3 regions of the Pseudoalteromonas sp. NGC95 genome follow, and region 3 is predicted to be linked to each of the others. Evidence: predicted binding sites of a transcription regulator. Region 3 holds the regulator's gene; each other region holds the start of a gene.
The links. The regulator sigma-54, encoded in region 3, starts transcription at its own class of promoters, with help from an activator protein. The targets are predictions, from matches to a motif close to GTTGGCACGNNNNTNGNNT.

Region 1 (10,865 bases), on a different contig from region 3:
ACGACGACTTAAGTGATATATCGGTTACCGAAAACAACAATAATATTAAAACAGGCTTAAATAGTTTTATTGAAAGCTATAACGAACTGTTAGAGCTTAGTAATAACTTAGGTGCATCGAGTGCGGATGGCGCAGGCGTTATGGCGGGGGATTCACTACTTCGTGGTGTTATGTCAAAGTTACGTAGTGAAATCACCGAGTCAGTTGACTTAGGTGATGGTAACTCATTATCGCTTTCGCAGTTAGGAATAGAAACAGACCGCTATGGTGTTTTAACCCTAAATACAGAAACACTGGATGAGCAAATAGACGCTAACGTAAATCTAGTGCAACAGTTTTTTGTAGGCGATGACGATGATGGCTTTGCACAGTCGTTTGATGACCTAATGAGCTTTTATACAGATTCTGACGGCATCATACAAAACCGAATAGATAGTAAAACAAATCAACTAGATGATTTAGATGATGATCGCTTGGACCTTGCCAGTAAAATGGAGTCGCTATCGTCTCGCTTATATGCTCAATATAATGCGATGGATTTATTAGTGGCGAGCCTCAATAACACCAGTAGTTATGTTCAAGCTCAATTAGAGAATATGCCAGGCGTAGTTAGGCAATCAAATTAATAGCTGAGTTAAAGGTATTATAGATTTAATAAAAAACCGCTAAGTTTAAATTTAGCGGTTTTTTGTGTGTATTATTCTTTGATTCAAATAGTAAGCTATAGTCATGTATTTAGTTAGCATAAAGGTAGTTTATTAGGTCTGTTTACTAGGTGTTTTTATAAGCTTTTATCGCCTTTCCTGACTTTTTATGTTTAATAATAGCTTTAGATGACTCGTTTTTTGCACTATTCGCTTTTACTAAAATAGTATTAATACGAAGCTGAATTAATTCTAATTGCTCTGCGCTTGGACCTTCGCTACTTTCGCACCATTGCTTTAGTTTAGCATTTAAAGTGTCTAAAAAAAGCTTAGCTTCGTCTGCGTTATTTTCATTTACTAATACTTCAATATTTTTGAGCAACGTTTGTATGAGCTCAGAGTAGTTCGTTAGTGGCTCTGAAGATGTTGGCGATTCCATAATTTAAATTAAACTGCAGGGTTTCGTTGATCTAGCGGAATGTTATCCCAGCCTTCTTTAATTTCTTTAACAATACTTGATACTTCAATAATTGCTTCAATATCGTTGTTTATGTTCGCTTGCGTTAAACGGCGTTGGCAGTAATCGTAAAGTGCCAATAAATTGTTAGAAATACTAGGGTCTTGTTCTACTTCTAAATTAAGTGCGTCTTGCAGTGCACCAAATAATAAAACACAGGCTGAAATGTTTTCACCCTTCTTTTGTATTTCTTTGCGCTCAATAAACCCTTTTGTTGCTGCTAAGCGACCGATAATATTACTGAATATAAGGTTTATTTGTTCGTAAGGAGCCATTTCGGCAATACTACTAGCACGAACTTGACCGTATTTTTTTACTGAGACATGAGCCATGGGAAAATCCTAAAATTTAAAACGATAAAATTATGTGAAAGCTATTATAAAAACTTATATAAAAAATCAATAAAGCTTTTATACTTTTATAAAAACAAAGCAATATTAATGCCAAGCATTTTCACTTATTTATGTATCGGCATTTGTAACTTCAACTTAAATTTATAATTGAGTTTATTTACTAACAATAGCATTTTTATAGCCGAGTAAATTAATTTTTAGGGCTAAGTTATAGTTAGGTAATAGTTAAGTAATGACTGAGTTAAAACTATAACCCATACTTAATAATTAACTATTAAGTATGATTGACTTAACTAGCCCGTCTGTTTTTTGGCGTTTATGTCAAAAAACTGCCGCTATCGCTTGCATCCATGCTGAACTGGCTTACAATTTAACTAATTATACAAATTAGTGAAAGTACGGCTCGCTAAATATGATCTTGATTTTAGATAATAATAACAACCGCGCAATAGGATTAAATGCTTCACTTAGCTTTATTGGTGAAGCTTCTGAGCTATTAAGCGAAGAAAGCTTTGAGCAAGAGTGCAAAAAATATCAGCAACAAGAATGCATGATTATTTTAGGAGCGTTGCAATCACTTGACCACGAAAGCTTAATTAAACGCTATCCAACTCTACCGTTTTTATTAATTGGCGAAACGCTAAAACCACTATTAAGTATCGCTAATGTGGTGGGGCTTATTTGCGAGCCATTTAATCACGAAGTGACAACTCAGTTACTTCATGATTGCCAGCAGTATCAACGTATGCTGCCTAATGAACATAAGCATACTAAACCACATAAAACCTTTGACGGGCTAGTTGGTGAAACAGAGGCCGTAAAAGATGTTCGCTTTTTAATTGAACAAGTGGCAAAAACCGACGCTAATGTTTTAATTTTAGGTGAATCAGGTACTGGTAAAGAAGTGGTTGCCCGTAATGTACACCTGCTTTCAAAGCGTATTAATGGACCGTTTGTACCGGTTAACTGTGGTGCTATTCCGGCTGAACTGCTCGAAAGTGAACTATTTGGCCACGAAAAAGGCGCGTTTACTGGTGCTATATCGGCTCGTAAAGGGCGGTTTGAACTAGCTCAAGGTGGGACGCTATTTTTAGATGAAATAGGCGATATGCCACTGCAAATGCAAGTTAAGTTGCTGCGAGTATTGCAAGAGCGCAGCTACGAACGTGTTGGTGGTACAAAGGCTATTCAGGCTGATGTACGCGTTATTGCAGCCACACATCGTAATCTTGAAACAATGATTGAAGAGGGGAGTTTTAGGGAAGATTTATATTACCGCTTAAATGTATTTCCTATCGAAAACCCATCGCTGAGTGAACGTGCTGATGATATTCCGCTGCTTTTAAAAGAGTTAATGCGCCGTGTTAACGACCAGACTGGTTCTACCGCTAAGTTTACAGAGCGCGCAGTTGAGAGCTTAAAAGAACATGCCTGGCCTGGTAATATTCGTGAGCTTGCTAACTTAGTGGAACGTATGGTTATTATGTTTCCTGAAAAAGTGGTTGATATTCCTGATTTACCTAACAAATATCGTTACATTGAAGTTGAAGCCTACGAGCCAGAATACCCTGAAGAGTTAATGGAAAAAGACGCCTTTAACGACATATTTAGCACAGGCTTTAGCGATTACGAAAGTGAGCCAGACGCTGAGTTTAGCCAAACGGGTAGTGGGCTATTGCCAGATGATGGTATTGAACTTAAAGATTATTTAGCAGAGCTTGAAATTAGCTTAATTACCCAAGCCTTAGAGCGCTATGATTACGTTGTAGCTCGCGCTGCAGAAATATTGGGTGTTCGCAGAACCACACTCGTTGAGAAAATGAAAAAGTATAATCTCTCAAGAGATTAAGGTTTAAAAGCAGCTGTCAGTGTTTAGTTATAAATTGGCCAAACACAGTAGATAAATAACCCCTCGTTTTGTAGGTGCGGTTTTATACCGCACTTTACTTCAAAAATATTAGCAAGAGCGCGAAGTAAATTCGCACCTACACGGTTTTTACTTTTGTTGTAGACGCTAGACTTGCTCGCGTGAAAAGCGTAGCTTTTAATCATTTAAATAAAACGCTATTTCACAAAGAGAAAAAACGAGGCTAAATGAGAAGCCATTGTCAACTTACGCGTTACAGGCTCCTTCTCTAAAGCGCAGCGTCTCTTAACCTCTTTGTGAACAAATCACTTTTATGGTTATAAATCACTTACCCACTTAAAGCCTTAATAATTTCTTCTTTTCTAAAACAATCATTACTGTGATCGTTAACCATACCGCAGGCCTGCATATGAGCGTAAACCGTTGTAGGGCCTAAAAACTTAAAACCCCGTTTTTTTAAATCTTTCGCAAATGCGGTTGATGCCTCTGTAATTGCTGGGTAGTCCTCAACGTTATTTAAATTACTTATAATCGGCTTATTACCCACAAACTGCCATTGGTAGTTACTAAAACTTCCAAATTCTTCTTGTATTTCTATAAAGCGCTTTGCGTTGTTAACAGTTGCCGAAATTTTTAAGCGATTGCGCACAATCCCTTCATTAAGCATTAGTCTCTCAACGTCATCTTGTGTGAATTGTGCCACTTTCTTTACATCAAAATTAGCAAATGCTTTTTTGTAACCGCTGCGTTTTTTTAAAATTGTGTACCAGCTTAAGCCGGCTTGCGCGGATTCAAGAGTGATAAATTCAAACAGCTTTGTATCATCGTAAAGGGGGACGCCCCATTCTTCATCATGGTAAATAACGTAGTCGGGTTTAGTGGTGTCGAGCCACGGGCAACGGCACTTTATTTGCTCACTCATTATTATTCCTTTTTGTGTGCGTCATTTTTATGTCGCTCAAATTATTGATGTAACTTAATGATAAGTATGTAAATAAATTTTGGTATAAATCGTGCATTTAGACATGTATCTACATCAATTCGAGATTTGATTATGGCTCTTGCTAGCGTGCTAAAACCACAGTTTTTTTCTGCAAATCAGTATAACCCATGTTTACTTCAAGAGGAGTACATTGGTGAATTAAGCGATCTGCGCAAGCAAGCAAGTTGGCTTTCGCATTTGGTTGATACCATGCCAGCAGGCGTGGTTGTACTTGATGGCAAAGGGTTGATTGCAAAAGCGAATCAAATAGCGATTGATATGCTTGGCGAGCCACTTGAAGGCGAACGCTGGTTTAATGTTATTCAGCGCTCTTTTAGGCCACATCAAGATGATGGTCACGAAGTGTCTTTAAAAGACGGGCGCCTAATAAAGCTTGATATTACTGCTTTAGCACCAGAGCCTGGGCAACTTATTTTAATGACGGATTTAACCGAAACTCGCCGTTTACAAAAACGTGTTGCACATATGCAGCGATTAAGCGCGCTGGGTAAAATGGTTGCGTCACTGGCGCATCAAGTCCGTACACCGCTCTCAGCCGCTATGCTGTACGCTGCTAATTTAGGATCAAAGCGCTTACCCGAAGCATCTCGCGATAACTTTCAAACAAAGTTAATGTCGCGTTTAAAAGATTTAGAAACTCAAGTAAACGACATGCTGTTATTTGCCAAAAGTGGCGATCAGCAAGTTGTTGAGCAAGTTTCAATGCAGCAGCTTTTAACAGAAGTTAAAGCGGGCGCTGATGCGATGGTTGCACTTAATGAAAGTGAACTGGATGTAAGCTTACCAGAGCCAGATATACAAATAGTCGGTAATAAAACGGCATTGGCCAGTGCTATTCAAAATCTTGTGCACAATAGTATTCAAGTTATTGGCGGCGGCGCAAAAGTAAAAATAAGTGCACAAAGAGATTTAAAAGATTTAGATATGGTTCGTATTAGTGTGAGCGACAATGGCCCAGGTGTTGATTTAAGCCAAAGCGATAAAATTTTTGAACCATTTTTTACTACCAAAAGTCAGGGCACAGGTTTAGGGCTTGCTGTAGTGAGTTCGGTGGCTAGTGCGCACCAAGGCCGTGTTGATGTGACTAATAATACGCAGGGTGGTGCCTGCTTTAGCTTGTTACTGCCTATTAAGGCAACATCTAAACTAGAGGGGGCATTATGAGTAACACTATTTTAGTTGTTGAAGATGACGCAGGGCTTCGTGAAGCCTTAATAGATACCCTTGAAATGTCGGGTATTGAATGTGTTGCAGCTAACAGTGCTGAGCAAGCAATGATATTGCTTAAAAAAGATCAATTTTCGCTTGTTGTAAGCGACGTGCAAATGGGCGCAATGAGTGGCCTTGATTTACTACGCAGTATTAAATTAAACCACCCTGATTTACCTGTATTGATGATGACGGCGTATGCCACAATTGACGATGCGGTAGAAGCCATGCGTCTAGGTGCAATTGACTACATGGCTAAACCATTTGCACCTGAAGTGCTGTTAAATATGGTGAGCCGTTATTTGCCTGAAAAAGCAAAAGAAACCGACGGACCTATCGTTGCCGACCCAACTAGTATTCAATTATTGGAGCTTGCGAGTAAAGTAGCACGCTCTGATGCAAGTGTGATGGTACTTGGCCCAAGTGGTTCGGGTAAGGAAGTACTTGCTCGTTATATTCATGATAAGTCGAGCCGATGTAATGAGCCATTTGTGGCGATTAACTGCGCGGCGATTCCCGAAAATATGCTCGAAGCCACGTTATTTGGTTACGAAAAAGGAGCTTTTACGGGCGCGATTCAAGCATGTCCGGGTAAGTTTGAGCAAGCACAGGGCGGCACTATTTTACTTGATGAAATTACTGAGATGGACTTAGGGCTACAAGCTAAGCTGTTACGCGTACTGCAAGAGCGTGAAGTTGAGCGTTTAGGGGGTCGTAAAACAATTCAGCTCGATGTACGTATTTTGGCAACCAGTAATCGTGATTTAAAAGAAGCCGTGTCTGAAAATCAGTTTAGAGAGGATTTATATTACAGGCTTAATGTTTTTCCACTAATGTGGCGTCCATTGTGCCAACGCCCTGGCGATATTATTGTATTGGCTAAGCATTTAATTGAGCGCCATATAAGTAAAAGCAAAGAGCCTATGGCGTATTTAGATAAAGCTGCCGAGCAAAAGTTACTGGCTCACGCGTGGCCTGGTAATGTGCGCGAGCTTGATAACGTTATACAGCGTGCACTTATACTGCGAAGTGGCGATACAATAAACGAGCATGCTATTTTTATCGAAAACTTAGTATCTAATAACTTTGTTATGGAGCCATCATTGGCACCAGCGCAAACAGTATCGCCAACAGAATTAGCTCACGCAGATAAAGGCGTTGATAAAAGCACGCTAAGCTCTGCATATTATGATGAAAAATCGCATGCCGAGGATGAGCCCAAACAAGGTTTACTTGCGGCGGATACCGGTAGCTATAAAGATGAGCTTAAAGACAAAGAGCATCGCATTATTTTAGAAACCCTTGCACGTTGCCAAGGCAAGCGTAAAGACGTTGCCGAAACGTTGGGAATAAGCCCACGAACTTTACGTTATAAACTAGCGCAAATGCGCGATTTAGGTATTTCACTTCCTGCATAACCTCCTATAAACCCTAAGTTTGCGCTACGAACTTAGGGTTGTCAAAACTCTGACTAACACAAATTAAAGTTAACCTATTGTATTTTAATGATTAATTATTTGGCATGCTTTGTGCTTTATTACTTGTAAGAGTTCACTGCGTGTCAGAGATAAATTATGAAAATTCAAAACAGTGCTGTATTTCAAGAAATGCAATCAATGGCTTTAGAAGCCGGCCGTAATAATCAAATAAATAAATTGCCGACTCAAGTTCAACCTACTTCTACTTCCCAGTTTGGCGACATGCTAAGTGATGCACTAAATTCAGTGCATGGATTACAACAAGATGCCGCTCAAAAAGTAACAGCAGTTGAGATGGGGGATCGAAGTGTATCGCTTGCTGAAGCGATGATTGCTTCTCAAAAATCGTCAGTTGCTTTTGAGGCTACAGTACAGGTTCGTAATAAACTTGTTGAAGCTTATAAAGAAATCATGAACATGCCTGTTTAATTAGGTAGTGGAGAATTATTGTGGCGCAATCTAACCAATCTACAGACCTAGCACTTGCTGGTGGCGGTATTGACCAAAGTGGTGGTGATGATCAACAAGAACAAAAGTCAGGCTACTTAAGTGCTTTAAATGGTGTTGATGTATTGCGCCAAGTAACATTGGTTATAGCATTGGCTATTTGTTTAGCTATCGCGATTTTCATTATTATTTGGGCTCGTCAGCCAGATATGCGCCCGTTAGGCAAAATGCAAACTGAAGAGCTGATTCAAACGCTCGACTTTTTAGATGCGCAACAAATTGAATATCAACTAGATGGCAATGTTGTATCGGTTGATGAAAGCGAATACCAAAACATTAAATTGTTAATGACCCGCGAAGGGTTAGAGCAAGGCCCTGCATCTGGCTCTGATATAATTATGCAAGATATGGGCTTTGGTGTAAGCCAACGCTTAGAGCGCGAACGCCTAAAACATGGCCGCGAGCAACAACTTGCCCGCACCATTGAAGAGCTTAATAATATTACTCGTGCTAAAGTATTGTTAGCCATTCCTAAAGAAAACGTATTTGCCCGCAGAGAGAAAAAACCATCAGCTACAGTTGTATTAACGCTTAAGCGTGGTCGCTCACTTGACCGTGAAGAAGTAGATTCTGTTGTTGATATGATTGCTTCTGCAGTACAGGGTTTAGAGCCTATGCGAGTTACTGTTACCGATCAAAATGGTCGATTACTAAATTCAGGTTCGCAAAGCTCATTAGCAGCACGCTCTCGTAAAGAATACGATTTAGAACGTAAGCGCGAACAAGAGTACCTTGAAAAAATAGACAGTATTTTAATACCGGTTGTTGGGCTTGCAAACTATACAGCTCAAGTTGATTTGAGTATGGACTTTAGCTCGATTGAGGAAACTCAAAAGCGTTATAACCCAGACCTACCAGCGGTAAGAAGTGAAACCACATTTGAAGAAAATAATATTGGCGGCCTAGCTGTTGGTATTCCAGGTGCGCTTACAAATCAGCCACCGTTAAACTCGAACATTCCTGAGGTTGCAGGGCAAGGTGGTGCAGGCACAGCTACGTCACCAACACGCAGCCACAAAGAAGCCACGCGTAATTATGAACTCGACACTACAATTTCTCATAAGCGCCAGCAAAGTGGTGTAATACGTAGAATAAGCGTATCAGTTGCTGTTGACTACATCGCTAAAGTGGGAGAAAACGGTGAAACAACCATGACTCCACGCTCGGTAGAGGCATTGTCAAATATTCGTCGCTTACTACAAGGTGGTGTAGGTTTTGATATGCAACGTGGTGATGCACTTGAAGTCGTGACAGTGCCGTTTGTACGTGAAGAAACAAATTTAGCAATAGAAGTGCCACTGTGGGAACAAGACTGGTTTATGAAAATAGCCCGCCTTGTATTAGGCGCCTTAGTTATCATTGTATTGATAATGGCAGTAGTAAAACCAATGCTTAAACGCTTAATTTACCCAGACGATACACTAGAAGAATACGACGAAGATGCATTAAGTTCAGGCGTAGATATTGGCGACAACACGCTTGATATGCTAAATAAAGACTTTGATTCTGCTTCGGTTGGTTTCTCAAGTGATGGTACACTGCAGTTACCGGATTTACATGGCGACGAAGACTTACTTAAAGCAATTCGTGCCCTTGTAGCTAACGAACCAGAACTATCATCACAAGTAGTCAAAGCGTGGTTAACAGAAGATGACTGATCAAGAACAAAAACAACTCCCGCCAGCCTTTGATGTTGATAAGCTAGATGGGGTAGATAAAGCCGCTATATTACTTTTGAGTTTATCAGAAGAAGATGCCGCGCAAATCCTTAAACACTTAGAACCTAAACAGGTGCAAAAAGTGGGTATGGCGATGGCTGGGTTACAGGACTTATCACAAGCTAAGATTAGCGCTGTACACAATTTGTTTATAGAACAAATTCAAAGCTTTAGTACCATTGGTTTTCAGTCAGAAGACTTTATTAAAAAAGCGCTTACAGCAGCACTTGGTGAAGACAAAGCCGCTAGCCTTATTGACCAAATTGTTATGGGCTCAGGCGCTAAAGGCTTGGATTCATTAAAATGGATGGACTCTAAACAGGTCGCTAGTATTATTCGCAATGAGCATCCACAAATTCAAACTATTGTATTATCGTACTTAGAGCCAGAACAGTCAGCTGAAATTATTTCTCAGTTTCCTGAAAAAGTACGCTTAGATTTAACCATGCGGATTGCAAACCTTGAAGAAGTTCAGCCTGCAGCACTGCAAGAGCTAAACGAAATAATGGAAAAACAATTTGCCGGCCAAGCAGGTGCGCAAGCTGCTAAAATGGGTGGTTTGAAGGCTGCAGCAGATATTTTAAATTACCTTGATACTAACGTTGAAGGGCAGTTAATGGACTCTATTCGTGAGCATGATGAAGAGATGTCGCAGCAAATTCAAGACTTAATGTTTGTGTTTGAAAACTTAATGGATGTTGAAGACCGTGGTATTCAAGCAATCCTACGAGAAGTACAACAAGACGTACTAATGAAAGCAATTAAGGGTGCTGATGATGCACTTAAAGATAAAATACTAGGTAATATGTCTAAGCGTGCAGCCGAAATGCTTGCTGATGATTTAGAAGCAATGGCACCGGTACGTATAAGTGAGGTAGAAGCGGCGCAAAAAGAGATTTTATCAACAGCGCGTCGTTTATCTGACTCAGGTGAAATTCAGCTGGGCGGCGGCGGTGGCGAGGAGTTCCTGTAAATTATGAGCAAACTCAAAGGACGCACACTTCGGGCTGATGAAGCAGATGAATTATTAAAAAACTGGGCTATTCCGGATGTAGCACCAGATGAGAGTAGCTTTGGCAATCGCTCTACGGCTTACGGCACACCGCTTAGTGAGTTGTACAAAAAAGAATTAGCCGAAGAAATGCCTATTGATGAACCACAAGAACCAGAACTCCCTGCGCTTACGATGGTTGAGCTTGAACGCATTAGACAAGACGCGTACGAAGAAGGCCTTAAACAAGGTCATGAGCAAGGCTACATAGACGGCTTTGAAAAAGGCGTTGGCGAAGGTAAAGAAGCAGGCTACAAAGAAGGCTTAGAACAAGGTAAAACACAAGGTCTTGAAGATGTAAAACCATTAATTGAAGAGCAGTTAACAAGTTTAAAAGCCATTTTAGAGGGGCTAACTGCACCGCTAGATAAAGTGGACGAACAAGCTGAAAAGCAATTAGTACAACTTGCTAGCATGTTGGCGGAAGCTGTTATTTATCAAGAAGTAAAAACATCGCCTGAAGTGATTTTACATACTTTAAAGCAAAGTATTGATTCACTTAATGCGGAGCAAGAAAA
Region 2 (10,865 bases), on a different contig from region 3:
CTGAGCGAGTAGCGTTACTTATCTCAGACGTTGAAATGCCAGAAATGGACGGCTATACCTTAACAGCTGAAATAAAAGCAGATCCCAAACTTGCACCTTTGCATGTTATTTTGCATACCTCTTTGAGTGGTGTTTTTAACCAGGCTATGATTGAAAAAGTCGGGGCGGATGACTTTATTGCTAAATTTAACCCAGACGAATTAGCAACAGCGGTTAAAAAGTGGGTTCATTGTGATTAACAAAAATAGGTGCTACTAACTTGAATAATAAAGATTTGCAGCAAAGTGAATACGACCAGTTTCGTTCGTTTTTAGAGCAGCAATGCGGCATTGTTTTAGGTGAAAACAAACAGTATTTAGTTAAAAGCCGACTTGCTCCGTTAATGACTCGATTTAATGTGGGATCTTTATCTGAGTTGGTTAGTAAAACTCTCGGGCCTCACGAGCGGCAATTAAGAGCCGCAGTGGTTGATGCAATGACCACAAACGAAACGTTGTGGTTTAGAGATCAATACCCGTTTGAGTTGCTCCAAAATAAGCTTTTTCCTGAGTTTAAAGACTTAAGAAGGCCTTTAAAAATTTGGTCTGCTGCCAGCTCATCAGGACAAGAACCCTATTCAATAGCTATGTCAGTAGCTGAATTTAATACTAAGCAACCTGGTGTGCTTCGTATGGGTGCACAAATTATTGGTACCGACATATCTAATACCATGCTTGATATGTGTAAAAATGCAGAATATGACGCGCTTGCACTTGCCAGAGGGTTATCTGCAGAGCGTCGTAAAAAGTTTTTTAAAGACAGCGGCAATGGTATGGCACAAGTAAACGATACAATAAAAAAACAAGTTAGTTTTAGGCACCTGAATTTGCTTGATTCTTACGCGTTAATGGGCAAGTTTGATATTATTTTTTGCCGTAATGTACTTATTTATTTTGCGCCTGAAATAAAAGCTAAAATTATTAATCAGTTTGCACAAGCATTAAACCCAAAAGGGTACTTATTTTTAGGAGCGTCAGAGTCCCTAACTGGCCTAAGTACTGAATATGATATGGTTAGATGCAACCCCGGTATCATTTACCAAAAGAAATAATTAAGTTAATTCATTTCCCTAAAACGACGCACCAAGCGTCGTTTTTCTATTTAGATACATAGTCTTATAAAAATATAACACTTCCTAATATTAATGGCTTATTTTTTGCTTTATTCATGGGTAAGTCAATTTTTTGGAGAAGGTTATGGCTATCAGTTTTGATAAAGCATTAGGTGTGCATCCGCAAGCCATGTTGATCCGTTCACAGCGAGCTGAATTAATTGCAACTAATATAGCTAATGCTGATACGCCTGGCTATAAAGCAAAAGATATTGATTTTGCCTCTGCGTTAAAAGCGGCAAGGTCAACCCAGCAAAGCGGCAATACTATGGTAAGAACTAATGATAAACACATTGGTGGAGGTACTCATAGTATGGGCAGTTCAGAATCATTTCGTTTGCCAAATCAATCAGATACAGGTGATGGTAACTCGGTTGATATACAAGTGGAACGAAACTTGTATACACAGAATGCTATGGAGTATCAGGCCAGCTTGCAATTTTTAAGCGGCAAATTTAAAGGCCTGAACAAAGCTCTCGGTAGTCAAGGATAAAAATTATGAGTTTATATAATGTTTTCGATATTGCAGGTTCGGGTATGAGCGCGCAAAACGTTCGCTTAAATACTACAGCTAGTAATATTTCTAATGCGAATACCATTAGTTCATCTCAAGACAAAACGTACCGAGCGCGCCAACCTGTATTTGCGGCTGAGCTAACAAAAGCTTCAGCATCAGCAAGTAACCAGCAGGGCTCCGCAGTTGGTGTTAAAGTTTTGGGCATTGTTGAAAGCGATGCTCCATTACAAATTGAATATAACCCAAACCATCCAAGTGCGGATGAAAATGGCTATATCTATAAACCCAACGTTAATGTTGTAGAGGAGATGGCAAATATGATTTCTGCCTCTCGTTCTTACCAAACAAACGTGCAAGTTGCTGATGCAGCAAAGCAAATGCTAAGTAAAACACTGTTGCTAGGGCAGCGGTAACTGAGGGTAGGTTATGAGTAACGATATTAGTACATCTTCATCCTATTTAGATTCTCTGCGCTGGCAAGAATCGCAAGTAGCGACCAGCGACAATGAGAGTGATGCGTTAACACAAGAAGATTTTTTCTCTTTGTTAACTCAGCAATTATCGTTTCAAGATCCCAGCAACCCTGCGGATAACGATCAAATGATTGCACAAATGACGAGCTTCACAATGGCTCAAGGTATTAGTGATTTGAATTCAAATTTTGATACGTTGGCTACTTCGATGACATCGAACTCAGCCCTGCAAGCTTCAACGCTTGTAGGTAAGCAGGCTTTACTTGAGTCAAATACTGTCGATTTAAATGAATCAGGTGATGCTAAAGGGTCTATCGTTGCCGAAAGTGCAGTTGAAAGCTTAACGCTTAGTGTAACTGATGCTTCTGGACAGTTAGTGAGAACAATTGATATGGGTTCCCAGGCTGCCGGCGCTGTTCGCTTTGTTTGGGATGGTAATAATGAAAGCGGTGAGCGTTTGCCTGAAGGCGAATACACGTTATCGGCACAAGGTAGTACCAATGGTCAGTTTTCTAGCTTGCCTATTGCAACTTTCAAAAATATTGAAAGTGTAAACATTAACGGATCAAGCGGCATCATTGTTAACACCAAAGAAGGTGCGGTTAGGTTAACCGACATTGCAGAGATTGCGTAACAAATTTAATATTTCTTGCCTGCCAGCAGGCCACAGATTAACAGGTTAGAGGTGAACTATGAGCTTCAATATTGCATTAACCGGCCTAGCTGCCGCACAAAAAGATTTAGACGTAACTGCAAATAATATTGCAAACGTGAATACAACAGGTTTTAAAGAGTCGCGCGCTGAGTTTGCTGATGTGTATGCATCGTCAGTATTTAGCTCTGGTAAAACTAAAAATGGTGATGGTGTTCAAACCGCTATGGTTGCACAGCAGTTTCATCAAGGCTCACTGCAATTTACAAATAACTCACTTGATTTAGCGATCACTGGTGAAGGTTATTTCGCGATGAGTGAAGACTTAGGTTCTCAAGATTTTTCATATACTCGTGCAGGTGCATTCAAATTAAATGAAGATAATTTTGTAGTAGATGCTAAAGGTAATTTTTTACAAGGTTTCCCTGTTGATGAAGCTACAGGTGCCACTACATCAGTAAGTTTGAGTACTTCATCACCATTACAAATACCGGATTCGTCTGGTTCTCCTCGCGCAACAAGTAAAGTGTATTCATCATTTAACTTAGATTCACGAGAAACTCAACCCACAGTTGATACTTTCGATTCAAATACAAGTGCTTCTTATAATAGTTCTACATCAACTACAGTGTATGACTCATTAGGTGAGCCACATGTTTTACAGCTGTTCTTTGTAAAGCAAGACCCAGAAAATACACCAAACGAATGGGACGTTTACGCAACTTTAGACGGGAAAAATTTTGGGACAGATGGAGTTGAAACAGTCGCAGGTTCACATACCCCTATAGATACTTTTGAATTTACATCAGCAGGTTTGCCTGATGTTGAATTACCAGCTATAACGTTCCCTGATATAGACCTAGCTTCTGATGCGACTACAGGTTTGACTTCTCTTTTAACTAATGGTGCAAGTTTTCCTGATAAAGTGTCAGTCAGTTGGCGTGATGAAGCGGGAACAAGTAATAAAGTACCTACCCAGTTTGCAGGTAACTTTGAAGTAAAAGCACTTGAGCAAGATGGCGCTACCGTTGGCCGTTTAGCCGGGATTGACATTGGTACTGATGGTAAGGTAGTTGCGTCTTACAGTAATGGTGACTCAACTTTTTTAGGTCAAGTTGCTATGGTACGCTTTTCTAACTCACAAGGCTTACAGCAAGTAGGTGATACTGCTTGGAAAAAAAGTTTAACATCGGGTGATCCCATTGCAGGTGAGCCAGGATCAGGTACTTTAGGATCGATAAACTCATCAGCACTTGAGCAATCAAATACTAACCTTACAAACGAGCTTGTAGACTTAATTACTGCACAGCGTAATTACCAAGCAAACTCACGTGCGCTTGAAGTTAACTCAACTATTCAGCAAAGTATTTTGCAGATTCGATAAGCTAAACCCTATTAAATATATTAGGCTGCATTTTTGCAGCCTTTTTTATAAGTCCTCTTTGCAAGCCCTTCTAAATACCTCTCAATGTTGCGTCAAATTTAATCTGGCATCTATTTTGCATTTGTAAGTTCAGAGATTTTTTATGTGAGTCGATACTATGGACAAAATGGTCTACATTGCGGCCTCTGGCGCTAAGCAAAGCCTACAAGGGCTTGCTTTAAAAGCCAATAATTTGGCAAATGCAAATACAACGGGTTTTAAAGCTGACTTTGCGCAGGCGCGTTCTATGCAAGCGTTTGGCGAAGGTTTGCCTACACGAGTATTTTCAATGCAAGAGCGTCCGGGTTCTAACATGGTATCGGGTGGCATTGTTCAAACCGGGCGAGACTTAGATATCGCGATGAGCGATAACGCATGGCTTGCTGTGCAAGATGCCTCCGGTAATGAAGCTTACACAAAAGTGGGTACGTTAAACGTTACTGCTCAAGGCATGCTCGTAACCAGCCATGGTCGTCAAGTTATTGGCGAAGGGGGACCTGTTATTTTACCCGTCCCAGTCGAAAAAATAGGGTTTAGCCAAGATGGCGCTATTCAAGTTCGACCACAAGGCGCTCCCGCTAACTTTTTAGAAGAAATAGACACGCTTAGAGTGGTAGAAGCAAATAGCTCACAGCTCGAAAAAGGTAACGATGGTTTATTTAGACCAAAAGCAAATGTAACAGTAGATACCTCTGCCAATGTAAAAGTTTTAAGTGGTTCGCTTGAAATGTCGAATGTGAACCCTGTTCACGAAATGGTCGACATGATAAGCCACCAGCGCCAATTTGAATTACAAGTGAAATTAATGAAAACAGCTGAAGAAATTGACGAGCGTCAAGATCAGTTATTACGCATAGTTTAACTTTAAAATGAGGACACGATTATGAATCCAGCATTGTGGATCAGTAAAACTGGGCTAGACGCTCAACAAACCGATATATCGGTTATCTCAAATAATTTAGCGAATGCGAGTACCGTAGGTTACAAAAAAAGCCGCGCTATATTTGAAGATTTACTTTATCAAAATATTAATCAACCAGGTGGTCGTTCATCGCAAGATACCGAAATGCCATCGGGCTTAATGTTAGGTGCGGGAGCTAAAGTTGTAGCTAACCAAAAAGAGTTTACGCAAGGCAACATGCTAACCACCGAAAACTCACTAGATTGGATGATTTCTGGTGAAGGTTTTTTTGAAGTACTGCAACCAGATGGCAATATTGCTTACTCGCGCAATGGTCAGTTTACTACCGATGGCGATGGACGCATTGTAACATCGGGCGCAGGTTACGTTATTCAGCCAGAAATGAATGTACCTGATGACGCGCAATCAATTACGGTTTCGCAAGACGGTGAAGTATCTGTGCGTGTTGCAGGCCAAGCCGATAACGTGGTCATTGGTCAGCTTACTATTAGTGATTTTATTAATCCGTCGGGTCTTGAGCCAATCGGTCAAAATCTTTATACCGAAACCGCTGTAAGTGGTGCGCCGGTACAAGGTAATCCTGGTGTTGAAGGGTTAGGTAGCATTATTCAAGGCTCGCTCGAAACATCAAACGTAAATGTAACTGAAGAGCTCGTAAATCTAATCGAAACTCAGCGTATTTACGAAATGAACTCAAAAGTAATTTCGGCCGTTGACGAAATGATGAGTTATATCAATCAACAGCTTTAATAGAGTAGGGGGAATTATGCGTAATATTATTTTATTTGCAGCGGGCACATTATTTTTAAGTGGCTGTATGTCTACGCAAAATAGTGAGGTAGTGCAGGACGACCCTTACTACGCACCTATGTACCCCGAGCCTATTTTAGAGCCGCTGGTAGCTACAGGTTCATTGTTTAATACTCATACATCAAACGACTTATATTCTGATAAAAAAGCGCTACGTACTGGCGATATAATTACGGTTAAACTGCAAGAGTCTACTCAAGCAACAAAGGCCGCTAAAACAGAAACAGACAAAGAAACTGACGCAAGCTTAGACCCAGTGATTGGATTAGGTGGTCTACCAGTAAATATAGGTGGCGATAGCATTCAGTTTGGTATTGGTAGTGATTCGTCGTTTACGGGTGATTCAAAATCAAACCAGTCAAACAGCTTAGTAGGCGATATTTCGGTAAATGTAATGCGTGTTTTACCTAACGGTAATTTAGTTATACGCGGCGAAAAATGGCTAACGCTTAATACCGGCGAAGAGTTTATTCGTCTAGAAGGGCTAGTACGCCCTCAAGACGTAAGCGCCGATAATACGGTTGAATCAAACCGTATTGCTAATGCACGTATTCAATACTCAGGTAAAGGGCAAACGCAAGAAGCGCAAAGTCCTGGTTGGCTTACACGTTTCTTTAGCAGTTCGCTGTTTCCATTTTAGAGGGTAACAACATGAATAGCCTTAAAGCTTTATGTTTAGTTGTGTTATTAGGTTGGCAGTTTACTGCCAGTGCTGAGCGCATAAAAGATGTGTCTATGGTTGAAGGCGTACGCTCTAACCAATTAGTTGGTTATGGCTTAGTGGTTGGTTTACCGGGCACTGGCGAGCAAAACTCATACACACAACAAAGTTTTAGAGGCATGTTGAACAGCTTTGGTATTACGCTACCTTCAACTCAAAGTCCTAAAATTAAAAATGTTGCCGCTGTTGCTGTGCATGCAGAATTACCTGCATTTAGAAAGCCCGGGCAAACAATAGATATTACGGTTTCTTCCATTGGTAGTGCAGGCAGTTTACGTGGTGGCACTTTACTACAAACTTTTTTAAAGGGTGTAGACGGTAACGTGTATGCAATTGCACAAGGTAGCTTAATTGTCGGTGGCTTAGGGGCACAAGGCCTTGATGGTAGTAAGGTTGTAATTAACACCCCTACAGTTGGTCGTATACCAAATGGCGCAACAGTTGAACGCACTGTAGAAAGCCCATTTATGCAAGGCGATTACATTACCTTCAACCTAAACCGCCCAGACTTTACAACGGCAAAACGCCTAGAAAAAACAATTAATGACCTAGTTGGCCCAAATAGCGCACAAGCAATTGATTCTGTTTCTATCCGTGTTATTGCACCACGCGATGCATCCCAGCGTGTATCGTACTTATCGACACTCGAAAACTTAGAATTTAAGCCAGCTGATATGGCCGCTAAAATTATAGTTAACTCGCGTACCGGTACAATTGTCATTGGCAAAAACGTTAAACTTCAGCCTGCGGCTATAACTCATGGTGGCTTAACAGTAACAATTGCAGAGCAACAAAATGTGTCGCAACCAAACCCGCTAGCAAACGGTGACACCGTTGTTACTCAGCAAAGTATTATTGATGTAAACCAAGACGACTCGCGCGCCTTTGTATTTAATCCAGGTGTAAGCCTTGACGATTTAGTTCGCGCAATTAACGAAGTAGGCGCAGCGCCTGGTGACTTAATGGCTATTTTAGAAGCACTAAAAGAAGCCGGCGCAATTAACGGGCAGTTAGTTGTTATATAAATAACTCAAGTCAATAAATAACGTATTACTTAAGCTCTATATTTTTGAAACAAGATATAGGGCTTTTTATTTACAGCAACTTAAGTTTATTATTTTTATCTTCCTCGTTTTATCGGTAGTGGCTCAATTTTTGCATTTTTAACTGCATTATTCATTTTGTGTCAAAAAGCCGATGGAAACTAATCACCTCGATAAACAAAACTTTTTTGATTTAGGCAACTTAGATTCACTTCGTAAAGAAGCCTTAACCAGTGGCGATGCATCAACTGATGCTTCTAAAGCTGCGCTTAAAAAAGCGGCCGCACAATTTGAAGCTATTTTTACGCAAATGCTGCTCAAAGGAATGCGCAAAGCTAACGAAGCATTTGAAGACAAAGACAGCCCATTTAATTCAAGTGGCGTAAAGTTTTTTGAAGAAATGCACGACCAGCAACTTTCAACAGAGCTTTCTTCAAATGGCTCGTTAGGCCTTGCCGATTTAATTGTTCAGCAGTTATCGCCTGAGTCTAAAAACTTTATGCCAGGCTCTGTACTTAGAACAACCAACGATATTTTCAGCGATACACAAGTGGGATCTGCTCTTCCTCATGAGCAAAAAAATAAGCAACCCGATCTTATCGTTAATAACACTAAAGCCGATATTGCTGAGCCTAAAGTCGATACTGCAGAGTCTAAAATCGATAGCCCAACATTTAAAAATGCAGAAGAGTTTGTAAGTTCAGTGTGGGAACACGCTAAAACTGCAGCGCAAAAAATTGGTTTAAACCCAGCGGTAATGGTTGCACAAGCGGCACTTGAAACCGGTTGGGGTAAGCACATTATTAATAGAAGTGACGGTGGTAGCTCAAATAACTTATTTAATATTAAGTCAGATAAAAGCTGGGAAGGCGATAAAGCAAGCAAAGTAACGCTTGAGTTTGAGCAAGGTACACCCGTTAAAAAACAAGCCAGCTTTAGAGCCTACGATTCAATTAAAGATAGCGTGAACGACTTCGTTGATTTTTTAACGCAAAACCCGCGCTACAAAGAAGCATTACAAAATACAGCAAAACCAAATGACTTTTTAGATTCATTACAAAAAGCAGGTTATGCAACCGATCCAAATTATGCCAGCAAAATAAAAAAAGTGCTCAATAGTAGTCAGCTAAAAGACATTGCGGCAAACGTGATCCGCCAAGGAGTAGAGTAACATGTCGTTTAATTTATTAAACATTGCCAGTTCTGGGGTTAGAGCAAGCTCGGAGCTACTGCAAACGACAAGTAAAAATATCGCCAATGTTAATACCGAAGGCTATGTGCGCGAGCGTACAGAGTTTACTACTATGGTTGATAACCAAGTAGGGCGGGGCGAAACATACCGATTATTAAACGAATTTGCTCAGTCACAGCTAAATCGTGATACCTCAAATAAATCGTTTTTCGATCAGTTTATTACTGAGGCTAATCGAGTTGATACTATTTTTTCTGAAGAGTCGAATAATCTATCAACTGGTATTAACTCTTTATTTAATAACGTACAAGAAGCGCTAAATCAGCCGTCGTCTACCGTTGCTCGCTCATTAGTAATGACAGATGCGCAAAGCTTAATTGATCAAATGGATAGGCTTTCTGGCATCGTGCTTGATCAAAAAAGTATAGTGAACGAGCAGCTCGAAATATTTTCAGATGAAGCAAACTCACTCATTCAAAGTATTAGCACGCTAAATCAAAATATTGCAGCCGTTAATGGCACTAATAACGCCGCAGATGCAAGCTCTACCTATAACGAACGCGATAAAGCAATACGCGACTTATCAGAGCTAATAGACATAGAAACGCTTGATGGTCCAAATGGCGAAAAACTCGTTTTTATGGGCACAGGCGAAGCGGTTGTTATGCAAAATGGCGCATTTAACTTATTTTCGATGACGGGGGATCCTGATCCTAATTTTAAAGAATTCACGCTTGATGTTAACGGTGGCAAAGCAGTGCCGCTTGAAGTTGATGTAAGCAAGCTTAAAGGTAAAATTGGCGGTTTACTTGCTTTTAGAGATGACATATTAGTCCCTGCGCAAAACCAAATTGGCCAAATGGGCTTAGCGATAGCTGATGCATTTAACGAACAAAACAAATTGGGTATGGATGCAACAGGCCAGCTAGGTGGTAATATTTTTAATATACCTACCGTTGGCGCTTATGCGTATCAAGCGAATACTGGTGATGCTGGTATGACTGCAACTGTAGAGCCCGGTAAAGGCAGTGAATTACCTGCCAGTGACTTTATTATTACTTATACGAGTGCTGCATCGGTTTCTATTCAACCAGTAGATAATAAAGGCGAGCCGCTAGGTGACCCATCAGTTGCAGATATCCCAGCTGATGGGATCATAAATGCAGACGATATTCGAAATGCAGTCCCTTATCAAGCGGCAACAGCTACAACACCAGAAGTATTAGCAACGGTAAAAGACTCCTTCGGACTACAATTAAATATAGATACAACCAAAACAGGTAACGTGGGAGATCAGTTTCAAATTAAGCTTAATTCTGACTCGGCTTCTAGCATTACGCTTGCAACAGGGCGCGCAGAAGATTTAGCACTAGCATCGCCTATTCGTACTGCTAACAGTATAGATAATATAGGCACCGCTACTATTTCAGTGGGAGAAGTAACAAGCGTGACATCGGGTGGTTTTACCACCGCTCCCGGTTTGACCAATGGCGGTATTACCCTAGTAAAAACAGGCACTGCAAACGAATATCAAATTTCTGATGAAAATAATACGGCAACAACAATTATTATTCCACCGCCAGGTAATAATGTTTTATCTCAAGCAGGAACGCCATACAGCGATTATGGTTTTGATTTTGACATAGAAGGTACACCAGCAACAGGCGACACCTTTACACTTGAGTTTAACGAAGGCGGCTTTGACGATAACCGTAATGGTTTAAAATTAGCTGACTTACAAAATGGCGAATTAGTACGCTTAAACGTAGAAACAACAGCAACGGCCGACAACCATAAAACGTTCAACCAAGCTTATTCAGGGTTAGTGAGTGATATAGGCGTTATAACTGGTCAAGCAATAACAAGCGGTAGTGCGTTTAATGCATTAGCAGAGCAGTCTGAGGCATGGTATGAATCACTATCGGGTGTAAACCTTGATGAAGAGGCCGCAAATTTACTGCG
Region 3 (10,865 bases):
ACTAATACCTTCAGCAATCATATCGTACGCGCGCCATTCACCGTCACGGTCTTCGCGTACTTTAAAATCGATTCTGATATCAGGTTTACCATCTTCAATAATTTTAGTTTTAACGACAACGACATCTTTGCCTTTAAATGCTTGTTCTGCACCAAACTCAACTTTTTGGTTTGTATATTGAGTGAATACACCTGCATAAGTAGCAACTAAATACTCTCTAAAAACACCAATAAAGCGTTGAATTTCTCTAATTGCTTTGGCTTTTTCAGCTTCGTCGGTAATTGCACGTACTTTAGATACTTCACTACCTAGTACGCGAAGTGCTGCATATTTGTAGTCGATATAAGGCATTAATTCTTCTTCAACGATTACGCGAAGATGCTCTTGATTTTTAACAATTAATGGCTGATCTTTTTTAATACGTGCAAATGTATTATCGGCAACTTGGCGTACCATTTTATTTGGATCAACCAATTTAACATCTGCTGCACTTACGCTTTGAGTTAGCGTCATTGTGCCAATTGCTACAATAGCTAAAAACTTTTTCAACATAATAATTACTCACTACCTTGGTTGAATAAAAACTGCCCGATTAATTCTTCAAGTACAATGGCAGACTTAGTATCAGTAATTGAATCGCCATCACCTAGTGCTTTACTTTCCACACCAAACAAATCGTCAATTGCTTCATCTTGCTTGTTTTCAGTCACTGTTTCGCCTAAACAACGTTGTTTAGCCGAATCTGGAGAAATGACAGGGTGAATACCTAAGTACTGCTCACCTAAAATACCCGACGTTAAAATAGAGATTGAGCTTGTGTCTGAAAAACGACATAAATACTGTGCATCAATGGTCATGTTTACCACTGGTAAAAACTCTTGTGGGTGTACATAAATTGATTCAACACGACCAATTACAACACCACCTACTTTTACCGGCGCACGCGCTTTTAATGAGCCAATGTTTTCAAACTTGGCATTAAGCGTATATGTTTCGCCAGAGCCACTAATACCTGAATTGGCAACTTTAAGTGCGAGCATCGCAAAAGCTAAAATGCCAAGTGCTACAAAAAAACCAACTAAAATTTCTAATTTCCGTGAATTCATTATCTATACCCTATTAGCTGGTAAACATTACCGCTGTCAAAATAAAGTCAAAACCTAAAACTGCTAATGACGAATGAACAACCGTTTCGGTGGTTGCTTTGCTGATCCCTTCTGAGGTCGGCACACAGTCATATCCTTTATAAAGCGCAATCCAGGTCACCACTATGGCAAATACAAAACTCTTAATAATACCGTTTAGTATGTCTTGCTGAAACGACACTTGTGATTGCATGATTGACCAAAAACTACCTGTATCAACCCCCAGCCAATCTACACCCACTAAATGAGCGCCTATGATTGCTACGGCTGAAAATATCAATGCAAGCAATGGCATGCTTATAAAACCCGCCCAAAAGCGTGGTGCAATAATACGTTTTAGCGGATCGATTGCCATCATCTCAAGTGATGAAAGTTGCTCTGTTGCTTTCATTAAGCCAATTTCAGCAGTCAATGCGCTACCTGCGCGTCCTGCAAACAGTAATGCAGTAACAACCGGGCCCAGTTCTCGCAATAAACTCAGTGCCACTAACGGCCCTAAACTATCCTCAGCGCCATAACCAACTAATACGGTGTAACCTTGTAGAGCCAACACCATGCCGATAAACAAACCCGACACCATAATAATCAGTAACGATTGCGAACCCACCATATAAAGTTGGCGAACAAGTAACGGTGTGCCTTTTTTAAAATTAGGAACATGCGCAAGCGCACTAAACAGCATATAAGCCGAACGGCCAAGAGCCGCAAAACGTCCTAGCGTTTTATGCCCTAGCTTTTGAAATAAATCCAACATTATGCTTTTTCTCCAAGTAGTTCGTCTGCATAAGCTTGAGCCGGAAAATGAAATGGTACCGGACCATCCGACAAGCCTTTTAAAAACTGTTGAACTAAAGGAGATTCATGATTGCGCATTTCATCAGGAGTACCACAACCAATTACACCTTGATCGGCGATAATTATAACGTGATCGGCAATACTCATTACCTCTGTCACATCGTGTGTCACAATTAAAGACGATAAACCCAATACTTCGTTAAGCGACTTAATTAGCTTAACCAATACGCCCATCGAAATAGGATCTTGTCCTGCAAATGGTTCATCGTACATGATTAGCTCTGGATCAAGTGCTATAGCGCGCGCAAGTGCAGCACGTCTTGCCATACCGCCCGATAACTCAGAGGGCATTAAATCTTTAGCGCCACGTAGCCCAACCGCTTGCAATTTCATTAATACAACTAATCGGATAAGGTCTTCACTTAGCTTTGTGTGCTCTCTTATAGGAAACGCAATATTGTCAAATACCGACATATCAGTAAACAGCGCACCACTTTGAAAAAGCATGCTCATTTTAGTACGTGCTTCGTATAACTCTTTACGAGACATTTTAGGAATGCTGCCACCTTCAAATAAAATATCACCTGAATCTGGTTTAAGCTGACCACCAATTAAACGCAACATAGTGGTTTTGCCAATTCCGCTTGGCCCCATGATCGCAGTAATTTTACCTTTAGGAACGCTAAAACTCATATTTTTATATATAGTTCTATTGCCTCTCGAAAAGCTAACATCCTTGACTTCTACTATTGATTGCGACAAGTCGCTCTCCATAAAAATGTTCACTAGTGCACCTATTTTAAAGCTTTTTTGTCAAAGATGGAAAAAACAATTCGTAAGATTTTGTAATACACCCATGAAAAGGATTATAAGACTCGCTCAAAACAGCTTAACCCCGGCTTAAATTTTTAAATTAGCTGTTTAAAAGCAGCATTGTTACGTAGTTGACCTTACTCTTTTATTTATACTTTCATCTTGGCTTTTGTTACTATTCGCGCCATCCGTATTTTGTATAACTGGCTTAACACAATGGTTACCTCGTTTGTTATTTTAATTCTTGGTTTTGCAGCTCTTGTTTGGAGTGCAGACAGGTTTGTTTATGGCGCTGCGGCTCTTGCTAAAAACTTTGGTGTACCTACACTTATTGTTGGTTTAACCGTGGTAGCTATGGGCTCTTCAGCACCCGAAATGATGGTTTCAGCCTCTGCCGCTCTGGCTAACAAAACCGACACAGCGGTTGGCAATGCTGTTGGCTCTAATATTACAAACATTTTACTTGTGTTAGGTATCACTGCTCTATTTCGCCCTCTTTCAGTTTCATCAAGTACATTAAAACGTGAAATGCCATTAGTGATGCTCGTATCTTTAGCTACTTGGTATGTGTTCTCAGATAACTACTTTTCATTTAATGAAGGTGTTGCACTTTTGGTTGGCTTTATCGTATTCATCGGTGGGTTAATTATTGTATCTATGCGTGCAAAAAACCAAGATGATCCATTTGTGTCAGAAGCCTGCGACGATGTACCAAACGATGTACCTACGAAAAAAGCGGTATTTTGGTTAGTTGTCGGCATGATACTCCTACCTGTTAGTTCTCATTTTTTAATAGGTTCGGCTGTCGATATTGCTAAATACTTCGGCTTAAGCGACTTAGTCATTGGCTTAACAATTATTGCCATCGGTACTAGTTTGCCTGAACTTGCCGCTTCGGTTGCAGGTGTACTTAAAAATGAAGATGATTTAGCACTAGGTAATATTGTTGGCTCAAACATATTTAATATTCTAGCGGTATTACCACTTGCCGGTATTATTAACCCTTCAGCCATTGACCCATCATTAGTAAGCCGAGACGTATTAATTATGATTGGCGCAACACTTGCTCTTATTATTATGTCATTGAACTTTAGAGGCACCCAACGTATCAATAGAGTAGAAGGCGGCTTATTGCTAATAGCGTTTTTGGGTTACCAAGGGTATATTTTTAGTCAAGTAGGGTAAATGATGGCAACGCTAAATTTTATTGAACAAGGCCTTCGCGTTTTAGATGTTGAACGCCAAGCACTTAGTGATATTGCACAATATGTAGATGAAAATTTTCATAACGCGTGCCAATTAATGTACGACTGCGAAGGCCGTATTATTGTCATTGGTATGGGTAAGTCAGGTCATATTGGCAATAAAATAGCGGCAACCCTTGCAAGCACTGGCAGTCCAGCATTTTTTGTTCACCCTGGTGAAGCAAGTCATGGTGATTTAGGTATGATCACTAAAAATGACGTGGTTATGCTTATTTCTAATTCAGGGGAGACCAGCGAAGTTTTAAATATCATTCCGGTTTTAAAACGACTTGGTGCCAAAATGATATCGATGACTGGCAATACGCAATCAACCATGGCGACCCTTGCTAATGTACATGTGTGTATTAAAGTAGAAAAAGAAGCCTGTTCATTGGGTCTAGCTCCTACATCAAGTACCACTGCAACGCTTGCGATGGGCGATGCCATGGCAGTTGCATTATTAGAAGCTCGCGGGTTTACAGCTGATGACTTCGCGCTATCTCACCCAGGTGGTAGTTTAGGCAAGCGCTTATTACTTACTTTAAAAGATGTTATGCACAGCGGCGCAAATACACCTATTATTAGCGTTTCACAAACAGTTAAAGACGCCCTTATTGAAATGTCTGCTAAAGGGCTAGGTATGACAGCCATTGTTGATGAAAATCAGCAGCTCGTGGGATTATTTACCGATGGCGATTTGCGTCGTATTTTAGAGCAAAGAATTGATATTCATACAACACAAATAGATGTTGTTATGACTAAGTCATGTACTACGGCTACACAAGATATTTTGGCTGCTGAAGCGCTTAATATTATGGAACACAAACGTATAAATGGCTTAATCGTCGTCAATGATAAAAACCAACCTATTGGCGCATTAAACATGCAAGACCTATTAAAAGCAGGAGTGTTATAAATGCAATTTGAAGAACTCTATCAACCGCTGAGCGATGATGCAAAAGCACGCGCTAAAAAAGTAAAGCTACTTATATGCGATATTGATGGTGTATTTTCTGATGGCCGTATTTATCTTGGTAATCAAGGTGAAGAGCTAAAAGCATTTAATACAAAAGATGGTTTTGGCATTAAAGCGCTTATAAACAGTGGCTTTGAAGTGGCTGTAATTACTGGTCGTCATTCACAAATAGTGCAACAACGTATGAGCAGCTTAACCGTACAGCATATTTATCAAGGCCAAGAAAATAAGCTCATTGCCTATCAAGAATTAAAAGACAAACTCAACCTTAGCGATGAACAAATTGCTTATATCGGTGATGATGGTCCTGACATGCCCGTTATGGAATTAGTCGGCTTTGCTGTTGCAGTAAATGATGCCCATCCACTTATTAAACGTTTATCACACTATGTAACGCAAATGCCTGGCGGCTTTGGTGCAGTAAGAGAGCTCACCGACTTACTTATGCTTGAAAATGGTAAAGCATTGACTACACAAGGCACTAGTTCATGAATGCAGCGCGCATAATATTAAGCGTTTTATTCATTAGCTGTATGGTTTGGCTTTGGTACCCTTATTTTACACAAACAAATATTGTACCTCAGACTGAGCCTGAAGTTATTGCCAAGCCTGATTACATAGCCATAGAACTCAAACAAACAGCCTATGACGAACAAGGTAAAATTAGCCACAAAGTCACTGCGGCTAAAATGGAGCTATATCAACAATTAGGTTTTACGTTTTTTGAAAAACCTATTTTTACTTTATATAACGAAAAGCAAACGTGGCAAATAAATGCAGACGAAGCAACATTATATGAAGACAAACAATTAATTTTAGAAGGCAATGTGGTTGCCAAAAACTTAACCGATAACGCCATGATAGACAAAATCAATGCTGATAATATTCAAGTAGATATAAAGCTATTAACAATGCGTTCGGAGCAACCCGTTATCATTACTGGGCCCAATTTAAAAATCACTGGTAAAGGCCTAGAAGCCGACTTAAAAACCGAAGTGATAAAACTAATTAACCATACGCGAACCATATATTATGACCAATAAAATATTAAAATCACTTATTATTCCTACACTTATACTAGCGTTTAATAGTAGTGCTGCAGAGCAAAACACGCAACCGGCTGCAAATCAAATTTCAATAAGCGCCGATAAGCAAGAAGGTCAATTAAAAGCTAATGTCGGGATTTTTGAGAAAAACGTTGAAATTATTCACGGTAACCGCCGTATCACAGCCGACCGCTTAGAAGTACATAAACGCGATGAACTTGGCGATAATAAACAATTATTAATTGCTACAGGTAGCCCTGCGCACTTTGAAGAAAAGCAATCAGATGGCACGACTATGAGCGCCAGTGCTGACGAAGTACGTTATGATGTATCTAAGCGTTTTTTAACGCTTGTTGGTAATGCACAAGTATCGCAAGCGGGACAAAAAATAAATGCTAAAAGCATTACCTACGATATAGAGCAGCAGCTAATCAGTGCCGAAAAAGATGAAAACTCAACTGACCGCGTTCACACAATTTTAGTGCCAATCGAGACTAAAAAAAGTAAAAAAAGCGACAAAGGTCAACCATGAGCACATTAAAAGCAGAGCTATTAGCAAAGAGCTATAAAGGCCGTGAAGTTGTAAAAAACGTCGGCCTTGAAGTCAAAGCTGGCAGTATTGTTGGCTTACTTGGCCCTAACGGCGCAGGTAAAACTACCACGTTTTATATGATAGTAGGACTTGTACCTAGCGACAAAGGTAAAATATCGATAGACGATAACGATATTACTCTTTTACCTATGCATAGTCGTGCTAGATTAGGCATTGGCTACTTACCGCAAGAGTCTTCAATATTCAGAAAGCTGACTGTTTATCAAAACTTAATGGCCATTTTAGAAACGCGCAAAGAGTTAAATAAACAAGCTAGAGAAGACACTCTCGATAAATTATTAGATGAATTTAGCATACAACACATTCGTGATAGCCAAGGTATGGCATTGTCAGGAGGCGAACGTCGTCGTGTTGAAATAGCACGTGCGCTGGCAGCAGATCCTAAATTTATATTACTGGATGAACCATTTGCAGGTGTTGACCCTATTTCGGTATTAGACATAAAGAAAATAATAGAACATCTTAAAAATCGTGGGATTGGTGTATTAATTACCGATCATAACGTAAGAGAAACCCTTGATGTTTGTGAAAAAGCCTACATTGTTTCTCATGGGGAGCTGATTGCATCAGGTACTCCAGAACACGTATTAAATGATAAAACAGTACGCGATGTTTACTTAGGCGAGCAATTTAGGCTGTAACATTTACGCCATGTCTTTAAGCATCTGCTAGTATTAATTATAACAACATAAAAGGATTGTTAGAGATACATGAGGCAATCACTACAGCTGCGCATGGGCCAGCAACTTACAATGACTCCACAGCTGCAACAAGCTATTCGTTTGTTGCAACTCAGTACATTGGATCTCCAGCAAGAAATACAAGAAGCTCTCGACAGCAACCCGCTATTAGAGGTTGAAGAAGCAGACTATTCAGAAGACGCTGCAGGTAAAAACGAGCAAAAAGCAGATACAGATGACATAACTGTTAGCGCATCTGCCGATGATGCTCCAAGCGAATACGAACAAGATAGTGGTGAAGCACTTGCAAAAGACACGCTAAGTGACGACATGGCTATGGATGTTAGTTGGGATGAGTACATGAGTGCCGCCCCAGCAGCATCATCGGGTCCGATGCCTGAAGACGAATCAATATACCAAGGCGCCTCTACTGAAACGCTCCATGAGTATTTAATGTGGCAGTTACAACTAACGCCATTTAGCCCTACAGACGAAGCTATTGCTATTGCTATTGTAGAAGCCGTCGATGATTCAGGTATTTTAACACTAAGCTGCGAAGAGATTTTAGAAAGCTTTAATCAAGAAAACGAAGATGATAACGAAGTCGAACTTGATGAAATTGAAGCTGTATTAAAACGCATCCAACTGTTTGATCCTGTTGGTATTGCTGCACGTAGTTTACAAGAGTGTTTGTGTATTCAGCTTAACCAGTTTGATAAAGAAACACCTTACATTAATGAAACAAAAATGATTTTAACCGAGCATATTGATTTATTAGCTGCTCGTGACTATCGTACATTAATGAAGAAAACTAAGCTCAAAGAAGAAGAGCTTAAAGAAGTAATGACATTAATACATACTCTTAGCCCTAAACCTGCAGATACTATTGTAAGAGAAGAATCTGAGTATGTTATTCCTGATGTGTCAGTTAAAAAAATTAAAGGCCGCTGGGTTGTTGAGTTAAACCCAGATAGCATGCCTAAAATTCGTGTTAATAGCCAATACGCGGCAATGTCTCGCACTGTAAAATCCAGTGGTGACAGCCAGTTTATTCGCTCGCATTTACAAGAAGCTAAATGGTTTATTAAAAGCTTAGAAAGTAGAAACGACACGCTATTAAAAGTAACAAATTGTATTGTTAAGCAACAACAAGGCTTTTTTGAACACGGTCCTGAAGCCATGAAACCAATGGTTTTAAATGATGTTGCTGAAATGGTAGAAATGCACGAATCAACAATTTCGCGCGTAACAACCCAAAAGTATATGCACACACCCCGTGGTATATTTGAGCTTAAATACTTTTTCTCAAGCCATGTAAGCACCGAAAACGGGGGTGAATGTTCATCTACAGCAATCCGTGCGCTTATCCGAAAATTAATCGCAGCAGAAAACTCAGCAAAACCATTGAGTGATAGCAAAATAGCGGATATATTGGCTGAGCAAGGAATTAAAGTAGCGAGACGTACAATCGCAAAATACCGCGAATCTCTGGCTATTCCACCGTCAAATCAGCGTAAAAGTTTGATTTAAGACGCAAAAAAAAGAGGGTAATGCTTATGCAACTAAACTTAACTGGTCGTCACGTAGAATTAACCGATTCACTAAGAGACTATATTAATACCAAATTTGCGAAGCTAGAAAGACACTCTGATCATATTAATAATGTTCATGTCATTCTCGATGTAGAAAAATTAAATCAAAAAGCAGAAGCCACCATACACGTAAGCGGTGCTGAGCTATTTGCCTCTACAGAACATCAAGATATGTATGCCGCCATTGACTCGTTGATCGACAAGCTCGATCGACAAGTAATTAAACACAAAGAGAAGCTTGCTCGACACTAATATGATGAAATTAAGCTCACTTATATGCCAGGACTGCAGCAAAGCTGCGGTCCTTTTTAATAGCAAAAAAAGAATTTTAGAGTTCATTAGCGAACTTGCTCACGACAAACTTCCGTATTTACCGCAACAAGATATTCTTAATGCTTTAATGAGCAGAGAAAAATTGGGTAGTACAGGTATAGGGCGTGGCATTGCCATTCCTCATGGAAGAATGAGCGGTGCAGAAGAGCCTTTGGCTTTAGTGCTCGTTAGCGAAACTCCAATAAATTTTGATGCAATCGATAATCGCCCTGTTGATATTTTCGTCGCACTCATCGTACCAGATGGCGATAACCAGCAGCACTTAAAGACTCTAGCAACCATTGCTGATAAACTAAACAACAAAGATTTTTGTAAACAGTTACGCAGTGCAAAATCAGATGCTGAGCTTTACCAAGTTATTGTCAATCAATCATAGTTTTATAAAGGGTGTTAAATGGAGTTAATTATCATAAGCGGCCGTTCTGGTTCTGGAAAGTCGGTTGCTTTACGCGTTGTAGAAGATTTAGGTTATTATTGCGTAGATAATATTCCAGTTAACTTGCTTCCTTCATTAGTTCGCAGTGTGTCTGATAGCTACGATAAAATTGCTGTTAGCATTGATGTGCGGAACATCCCTAAACAACAAGATGAATTTAACGATATTCTTGAATACTTGCCTGGCTTTGCAAAACCTACGTTATTTTATTTAGATAGCGACGATCAAACATTGATCAAACGTTTTTCTGAAACTCGTAGATTACACCCACTATCAATTGACTCGTTGCCTCTTGATTTAGCCATCAAAAAAGAAAAAGAATTACTTGATGTATTAATCACCCGCGCCGACTTTATGATAGACACGACTGATTTGAGTGTTCATCAACTCGCTGAATCTATTCGTGAAAAGATTTTAGGTAAAAAAGATAAACAACTAATTGTCACGTTTGAATCGTTTGGTTTTAAACACGGCATACCAAAAGAAGCTGATTATGTATTTGATGCACGCTTTTTACCAAATCCACATTGGGAACCTGAATTAAAACCTTTAAATGGGTTAGATCAACCCGTTAAAGATTATTTGGCCAATCACAGCATAGTGCAAAAATTCACATGGCAAATTCAAACATTTGTACAAACATGGTTACCGCACTTAGAGCGAAATAACCGCAGTTATTTAACCATTGCTATTGGGTGTACAGGCGGACAACATCGCTCTGTATATTTAGCGCAAACTATTGGTGAAAGTTTTGCAATGACACATCCCAATGTGAAAATTCGCCATCGCGAACAAGAAAAATAATATAGCTGAATAATCACCTGTTCAGCTTAGGTAGAGTAAGTTATGCATTGTGAAGACACTTTTTTAATAAAAAACAAATTAGGATTGCACGCCAGAGCAGCCACCGTGCTTGCCCAATTGGCAGTGCAGTTTGATGCGACAATTACATTATTTCAAGATGACAAAGAAGCTGCAGGCGATAGCGTACTTGCACTAATGTTACTTGAAAGTAGCCAAGGCAAAGAAGTAAAAGTTGTATGTAAAGGCCCCGATTCTGAGCAAGCTTTACATGCTGTTGGAGAATTAATAGCACAACGTTTTAATGAACAAGAATAAACAGTTATAAAAATAATGCTCGCATTACTAATGCCCCAACTAAAACAGATATATAAAATAAATACGGTTAGTG

Region 1: fliS (flagellar export chaperone FliS) is a predicted target of sigma-54. The motif match lies at 1,591-1,609, and genes of this name have one in related genera.
Region 2: I6E70_RS06995 (flagellar basal body rod protein FlgF) is a predicted target of sigma-54. The motif match lies at 4,279-4,297, and genes of this name have one in related genera.

Annotation. Positions count from the first base shown of each region.
Region 1 covers NZ_JADYWR010000005.1:208,677-219,541, reverse strand. The annotation lists gene fliD (flagellar filament capping protein FliD) at 1-626, shown strand, start outside; gene I6E70_RS06940 (hypothetical protein) at 772-1,083, opposite strand; gene fliS (flagellar export chaperone FliS) at 1,092-1,493, opposite strand; gene I6E70_RS06930 (sigma-54 dependent transcriptional regulator) at 1,927-3,363, shown strand; gene I6E70_RS06925 (DNA-3-methyladenine glycosylase I) at 3,710-4,303, opposite strand; gene I6E70_RS06920 (sensor histidine kinase) at 4,436-5,548, shown strand; gene I6E70_RS06915 (sigma-54-dependent transcriptional regulator) at 5,545-7,011, shown strand; gene fliE (flagellar hook-basal body complex protein FliE) at 7,168-7,500, shown strand; gene fliF (flagellar basal-body MS-ring/collar protein FliF) at 7,521-9,236, shown strand; gene fliG (flagellar motor switch protein FliG) at 9,229-10,269, shown strand; gene fliH (flagellar assembly protein FliH) at 10,273-10,865, shown strand, end outside.
Region 2 covers NZ_JADYWR010000005.1:225,305-236,169, reverse strand. The annotation lists gene I6E70_RS07025 (chemotaxis protein CheV) at 1-239, shown strand, start outside; gene I6E70_RS07020 (CheR family methyltransferase) at 260-1,090, shown strand; gene flgB (flagellar basal body rod protein FlgB) at 1,236-1,643, shown strand; gene flgC (flagellar basal body rod protein FlgC) at 1,649-2,080, shown strand; gene I6E70_RS07005 (flagellar hook assembly protein FlgD) at 2,094-2,774, shown strand; gene flgE (flagellar hook protein FlgE) at 2,833-4,176, shown strand; gene I6E70_RS06995 (flagellar basal body rod protein FlgF) at 4,334-5,077, shown strand; gene flgG (flagellar basal-body rod protein FlgG) at 5,099-5,887, shown strand; gene flgH (flagellar basal body L-ring protein FlgH) at 5,904-6,587, shown strand; gene I6E70_RS06980 (flagellar basal body P-ring protein FlgI) at 6,599-7,693, shown strand; gene flgJ (flagellar assembly peptidoglycan hydrolase FlgJ) at 7,866-8,882, shown strand; gene flgK (flagellar hook-associated protein FlgK) at 8,884-10,865, shown strand, end outside.
Region 3 covers NZ_JADYWR010000001.1:197,679-208,543, forward strand. The annotation lists gene I6E70_RS00920 (MlaC/ttg2D family ABC transporter substrate-binding protein) at 1-552, opposite strand, end outside; gene mlaD (outer membrane lipid asymmetry maintenance protein MlaD) at 558-1,106, opposite strand; gene mlaE (lipid asymmetry maintenance ABC transporter permease subunit MlaE) at 1,120-1,899, opposite strand; gene I6E70_RS00935 (ATP-binding cassette domain-containing protein) at 1,899-2,714, opposite strand; gene I6E70_RS00940 (calcium/sodium antiporter) at 2,970-3,938, shown strand; gene I6E70_RS00945 (KpsF/GutQ family sugar-phosphate isomerase) at 3,942-4,913, shown strand; gene kdsC (3-deoxy-manno-octulosonate-8-phosphatase KdsC) at 4,914-5,465, shown strand; gene lptC (LPS export ABC transporter periplasmic protein LptC) at 5,462-6,016, shown strand; gene lptA (lipopolysaccharide transport periplasmic protein LptA) at 6,006-6,551, shown strand; gene lptB (LPS export ABC transporter ATP-binding protein) at 6,548-7,273, shown strand; gene I6E70_RS00970 (RNA polymerase factor sigma-54) at 7,343-8,842, shown strand; gene hpf (ribosome hibernation promoting factor) at 8,869-9,156, shown strand; gene ptsN (PTS IIA-like nitrogen regulatory protein PtsN) at 9,161-9,613, shown strand; gene rapZ (RNase adapter RapZ) at 9,632-10,477, shown strand; gene I6E70_RS00990 (HPr family phosphocarrier protein) at 10,520-10,792, shown strand.